One region of the Aerococcus sp. NPDC058936 genome, then DNA from elsewhere that is predicted to be linked to it. Evidence: predicted binding sites of a transcription regulator. Region 1 holds the regulator's gene; the other holds the start of a gene.

What was found. Region 1 encodes CtsR, which represses protease genes until heat stress. Its sites were predicted from a motif close to TTGGTCAAAAAAGGTCAAANA; they were not measured.
Region 2: a site for CtsR is predicted at 1,224-1,244, ahead of clpB (ATP-dependent chaperone ClpB). Genes of this name have one in related genera too.

The regions. Positions count from the first base shown of each region.
Region 1 covers NZ_JBHYKZ010000002.1:172,859-176,289, reverse strand. Annotated here, with positions in the region: gene ACFW0C_RS02210 (CitMHS family transporter) at 1-5, shown strand, start outside; gene ACFW0C_RS02205 (isocitrate/isopropylmalate dehydrogenase family protein) at 57-1,064, shown strand; gene ACFW0C_RS02200 (CtsR family transcriptional regulator) at 1,468-1,926, shown strand; gene ACFW0C_RS02195 (ATP-dependent Clp protease ATP-binding subunit) at 1,944-3,431, shown strand, end outside.
Region 2 covers NZ_JBHYKZ010000001.1:115,851-119,281, forward strand. Annotated here, with positions in the region: gene ACFW0C_RS00545 (Y-family DNA polymerase) at 1-675, shown strand, start outside; gene ACFW0C_RS00550 (hypothetical protein) at 668-1,138, shown strand; gene clpB (ATP-dependent chaperone ClpB) at 1,287-3,431, shown strand, end outside.

The DNA of each region.
Region 1 (3,431 bases):
AATAATGATGAATCAAATAAAGCTATTATATTATCGACTTTAAAAGGAGTGGTTTCATGACGAATACACATACAATCGCCTTAATTCCTGGGGACGGAATTGGAAAAGAAATTACACAAGTTGTCAAACAAGTGGCGAAAGCCCTAGGCAGTCCAATTATCTGGGACGAAGTGGTCGCTGGACAAGACGCCATTGATGAAACGGGTGAATTGATCCCCAAAGCTGTTTACGACGCCATTGATACCCACAAGGTTGCCTTAAAAGGGCCTGTTGCAACACCAATTGGTGAGGGTTTTAGATCGGTCAACGTATCACTTAGAAAACATTATCAATTACATACAAACATCCGCCCAATCCGTGTGCTAGGCCAAATTCCTGCACTTCACCGGGACGTGGATATCGTTTTATTCCGGGAGAATACAGAAGATTTATACGCGGGCGTAGAAGAGCAAATTTCACCTGACGAAGCCCATTCCATCAAAATCATTACCAGACAGGCGACAGAACGGATTGTCACAGCAGCCTTTGAGTATGCTGTGGCTAATGACCGGAAAAAGGTCGCTATCGTCACTAAAGCCAATATTATGAAACTATCAGACGGATTATTCCTAAAAGTTGCTCGCGAAATTGCCGCTAAATATCCGCAAATTGAAGCAACGGAGGTTTTAGTCGACAACATGGCCATGCAATTGGTGATGCGTCCCCAACAGTACGATGTGGTCGTCACCGAAAACTTATACGGCGATATTTTATCTGATTTGATGGCCGGTTTGATTGGTGGTTTGGGGTTAGTTCCAGGTGCCAATCTGGGCGACGACGTGGCGATATTTGAGGCCGTTCATGGATCAGCACCAGATATTGCTGGTCAAGGTATTGCCAACCCGACAGCCATCTTATTGGCCTTTGCGGACCTACTAGACCACATCAGTTTACAAGCAGATGCCACTCGTTTGCGCAAAGCTTTGAATTTGGTCTTGTCCGACGCAAGTAACTTTACCCGAGACTTAGGTGGCGATTTAACAACAGCAGCCTTCACTGACAAGCTGGTCTCAGCTTTAGCATAAGATGGCGTATCTTAAAATCGTCTAATGATTTTGAATTGAAAAAAATGAGGCAAACGCACTTCAATTTGAGGGTAGCGTAAAGGATTTGACCAACATTCCTTTGCGTTGCCTTTTTGCTATATAAAGGTGCGGTATTTCAAATTTTTCTATTACAACAGATAAGGCTCGTTAAGATAAGTCTTCAAATTGGGTTCTAAAAGTCAAACTCTTCCGACACTTCCCTAAATATGCTAAACACTTGCAGTGTTTGTTCGGCTTTTGGTCCAGTGCATCGAGTCTTAACGGCTTTTGTCACTCCTCCAATTACCGAGCTTTTGAATTGACTAGTTAAGGTCGGTTATCGTATGATATGGTTGAATAGTCAAAATTAGTCAAAATAAGAATCAGGCTTGAGGTGATGAATGTGAAAAATAGAAATATGTCTGATATTATTGAATCTTATTTAAAGCAAATCTTACAACAAGAAGAGCATGTTGAGATTAGTCGTAGCGAAATAGCAGACCAATTTCAATGTGTCCCATCACAAATTAATTACGTGATTAACACGCGGTTTACCCCGCAAAAGGGTTATATTGTAGAAAGTAAACGTGGTGGGGGCGGATATATCCGCATTATGAAACTGGAAATTGTCGAAGAGGCTGAATTAATCGATGCTATGGTCGACCTTGTCCATCAAAAAATGAGCTTACGTGATGCAACTGCCATCATTCAAAATTTATTAGTCAACGAGATTGTTACCGAAAATGAAGCGCAAATCATGCACTCAGCGGTCGACAAGGATGCCCTAGGAAAAATTGTTAACGCTGATGAAGTCCGGTCCTTAATTTTAAGATCGATGCTTGTGAAGCTGAAATATAGGTAACCAGATAGGAGGACCTTATGAACGAAATTTATACAGAGAAAGCAAAACAGGCCTTATTGTACGCTGCTGAAGAAGCCAAGCAATTTCGTCATAAAGCCATTGGAACAGAACATTTGCTACTAGGACTTTACCGTGAGCCCGAGGGTGTTGCGCATAGCGTGTTAGTTGACCACTTGCCAAGTTACGAGGCTGTGAAAGAAGAAGTTGAATTTGTCATCGGATATGGTAAGGATGAAGTCCAAGACGGCACCTTAGACTTGAATCGCGTGGTGTATTCACCACGTTCAAGAAAAGTCTTATATATTGCAGGTGAAGAAGCGCAACGCCAACAAGTTACTTTAGTCGGCACAGAGCACATTTTGCTATCTTTAATCGCTGACCAAGTACTAGCTGTTCGTATTCTGAAAAACCTGGACGTGGATATCGAGAAATTACGTAAAGACATCTACCGTTCAATTGGCCAACGTCCACCAGTACGCAACCGAAGCAACGAGAACAACAACAAACCATCAAACCACGGTAGCAAACGCCCACAAAGTACGACGCCAACCTTAGACTCTTTAACCAGAGACCTAACGGAACAAGCACGTAACGGGCAGTTAGATCCAGTGGTCGGTCGTAAGAAAGAATTGCGGCGAATCATGCAAGTCCTTAGCCGCCGAACTAAAAATAATCCAGTTTTAGTAGGTGAGCCAGGTGTTGGTAAAACAGCCATCGCTGAAGCAGTTGCCATCGCAGTTGCAAACAACGATGTTGTATCAACCTTAGCCAACAAACGTGTCGTATCTCTTGATGTCGGGTCCCTTGTTGCAGGTACTAAATACCGTGGGGAATTCGAAGACCGGGTGAAAAACCTACTAGAGGAAACTGAAAAAGCCGGGAATGTCATCTTATTTATTGACGAATTACATAGCTTAATCGGTGCCGGTGCAGCAGAAGGCGCTATTGATGCTTCTAACTTAATGAAACCAGCCTTAGCACGTGGCCACTTACAAGTAATTGGGGCAACGACCTTAAATGAATACCAAAAATACATTGAAAAAGATGCCGCTTTAGAACGTCGTTTCGCCAAAGTCCTAGTTGACGAACCAAGCGAAGCAGATGCTATCGAAATTCTAAAAGGAATCCGGAAAGATTACGAAAAATTCCACCGGGTAACGATTAAAGATGAGGCGATTGAAGCCGCAGTACGATTAGGAAATCGTTATATCGCAGACCGTTTCTTACCAGATAAAGCCATTGATATTATGGATGAAGCTGCAGCCACAGCTCGTTTAGACAACGGCGATAAAGACGAAGCCCAACAAACAATTGTTGGTATCCGCAAGCAATTAACGGACTTAGAAGACTTGAAGAAACACTATGTGAATACCCAAGAATTCGAAAAAGCTGCTGGCGTCCACCAACAACAGCAACGCTTAAGTCAAGAATTGTTTAACTTACAAAACAACCCACAAGTTGTTTCAGATGGGCCGTTCGATCTTGAAATCGACAGCCAAAATGTA
Region 2 (3,431 bases), on a different contig from region 1:
AATAATGTCTACGACCTTGCCCATTCTTCGTATCACGTATTAAAAGATAAATTAGGGGTCATTGGTGCCCAACTTTATGCCCATTCGTGGGGCGTAGACCGGTCTTTTCTCGGCACCCCTTATACCACAAAGGACAAGTCTATCGGCAACAGTCAAGTGCTCCCAAGAGACTACACCGACAAGGACGAAATTGCTGTCGTCGTCAAGGAAATGGCTGATCAAATTGGGTCTCGTTTAAGGCGGGCTGGCGCGCAAACACAAGTCGTCGGTCTTGGCTTAGGCTATTCTATGGGCTACTTTGATGCAAGTGGTAAAAGGGGTATTCATAAGCAAGTTAAGGTAATACCGACTAATCAAAGTAAGGTGATTGCTGAAGTGGCCTTGTACCTGCTGTCCTTACTCTATGATGATCAAGTAATTCGGCATATTTCTTTATATAGCGGCAACCTTGTTTACCATCGAGCAATTCAATTAAATTTATTTGAAAGTGAAAATAATCAAGTAGCGGATATGAAAACAGATGTGATTGTAGATACCATCCGTAAGAAATACGGTTTTAAGAGTTTGGTCTATGCCTCGTCTCTTAAAGCTGGCGGTCGGGCAATTGACCGGTCTAGTTTGGTCGGCGGACATGCTGGTGGTATGGCGGGTATCGAAGGTGAGGCGCATGGCTAAGCGTCTTGAACCTTGGGAACTCCCGAACGCTACAAGACGAGCCCAATTGTCTTGGTTGAAAAAGCAACGACACCCAAGAACCCGTAAATATTTTACGCCTTATAACGAATACGAAGACCGGACCTTTGGTATGAAGTGGGCTACTGCTTATGCCATGGATGAATTGGTCAAAGGCATTCAAACCAACCATAAGGATGCAGCTAAGGCATCTATTCCATTGCCAGAGATGACCAGGGAAGAGGTTGACCAAGTCTTGCAGGAAGCTTGGTTAAACCACTATCCTGTTTCTATTCAATTGTCTTTGAAAGATCATTTAGGCCGTTACCTTGATCATATCTTTGGTTGGTTTAATGGGGAGAGTAATTATTTCTATTTTTTAATCGGTAGTCAGAAGATTTTGTGGGATGATGTGCGCCATATTGAATTGGTCAAAGAAAGTAAGTGGTCACATATTGACCTTTAGTTTGATGTTTAGAGTCAAGTATTAGTGTAATACTGATATATCAAGGTTTCTGAAGGTTAAAAAAGGCAAGAATATCACTAATAAATGTTTGACCTTTACTGACCTTCTTGCTATACTATATACATAAAGTGAAAAGGAGAGATGTGAAATGGCAAACATGGAAATGACTACAACCTTACAAGAGGCTATCGCAAATGCCCAACAAATTGCTGTGACACGTAAACATCAAGAAATTGGGATTCCCCATATGTTTACAGCGTTGGTGCAACCTGGAAACTTTGCTTATGACTTTTATGAAGATTTAAATGTGCCAATGGCAGAACTTACAGAAGAACTAAACCGTGAATTAGATGCGGTACCAGTGGTCCAAGGTACAAATGTACAATATGGCCAAGGAATATCACGTGGTTTGGGTGAATTGATTCAAAAAGCCCAAGCGCGTGCAGAAAAACAAGGTGACGAATTCTTAGCCACCGAAATGGTGCTAGCGGCACTGAATGATGTCGCTTATACAGACCTTGCAAAATGGTTTAAAAAACATCAAATTACCGCCAAAGCAGTAGAAGAAAAAATTGAAGATTTGAGAAAGGGTGATCGTGTGACAAGTAAACAAGCAGAAGAAAATTACGAAGCTTTAGAGAAATATGGCGTCGACTTAGTCGAACAAGTTAAAGCAGGTAAAATGGATCCTATCATCGGACGTGATGAAGAAATTCGTGATGTGGTCCGTATCTTGTCTCGTAAATCTAAAAATAACCCGGTCCTAATTGGTGAACCTGGTGTAGGTAAAACCGCTATCGTTGAAGGTTTAGCCCAACGTATTGTGAAAAAAGATGTCCCTGACAACTTAAAAGACAAAACAGTCTTCTCACTAGATATGGGTGCCTTGATTTCAGGGGCTAAATATCGGGGTGAATTTGAAGAACGGTTGAAAGCTGTCTTAAACGAAGTTAAAAAGGCAGACGGACGGATTATCTTATTTATCGATGAAATCCACAACATTGTAGGTGCCGGTAAGACTGAAGGGTCAATGGACGCTGGGAACTTACTTAAACCGATGTTGGCTCGTGGCGAATTGCACTGCATTGGTGCTACAACCTTAGATGAATACCGTCAATACATGGAAAAAGACAAGGCTTTAGAACGTCGTTTTCAACGTGTCTTAGTTAAAGAGCCAAGTGTTGAAGATACTATTTCAATCTTACGTGGTTTGAAAGAACGATATGAATTGCACCATGAAGTAACGATTCATGACCAAGCTTTAGTAGCAGCAGCTGAATTGTCAGACCGCTACATCACTGACCGGTACTTACCAGATAAGGCCCTTGATTTGGTGGATGAAGCTAGTGCTGAAATCCGCGTGCAAATGAATTCATTGCCAACAGAATTAGACCAAGAACGTCGTCGTTTAATTCAACTAGAAATTGAAGAGAAAGCCTTACAAGCAGAAAAAGATGAGGCAAGTAAACGCCGGTTAGCTGACCTTCAAGAAGAGTTAGCCGAGGTCCGTGAAAAAACTAATCAATTAACCATGCAATGGCAAGTTGAAAAAGGCGGTATGTCTGAGATCAACGCTAAACGTCAAGAAATTGACAATGCCAAACATGCTTTGGAGCAAGCGGAAAATGACTACAATCTTGAAGAAGCAGCCAAATTACAACATGCGATTATTCCAACTTTGGAACAAGAATTGGCAGATATGGAAAAAGCCTACCACGAGCATGCAGACAAGAGTGCTGACCGTTTGGTAGAAGAATCTGTAACTGAAGACTCTATCGCAGCAGTGGTTTCAAGAGTGACTGGGATCCCCGTGACTAAATTAGTCGAAGGGGAACGTGAAAAATTACTTCATTTAGATGACACCTTACATGCACGTGTCGTAGGTCAAGATGAAGCAGTTGATAGCGTGACAAATGCGGTATTACGTTCACGTGCCGGTGTTCAAGATCCAAACCGCCCGTTAGGTTCATTCTTATTCTTAGGACCGACTGGTGTTGGTAAAACTGAGTTGGCTAAAGCCTTAGCTGAAGCCATGTTTGATTCAGAAAACAACATGGTCCGTCTTGATATGAGTGAATACATGGATAAAATCAATGTGACCCGTTTAATCGGGGCAGCGCCTGGTTATGTTGGTTACGAAGAAGGTGGCCAATTAACTGAAGCCGTCCGTCGTAATCCATATACAGTGGTCTTACTAGATGAGGTCGAAAAAGCCCATCCAGATGTTTTCAATATCCTATTACAAATCTTAGATGACGGTCGCCTAACTGACTCACAAGGTCGGATTGTAGAC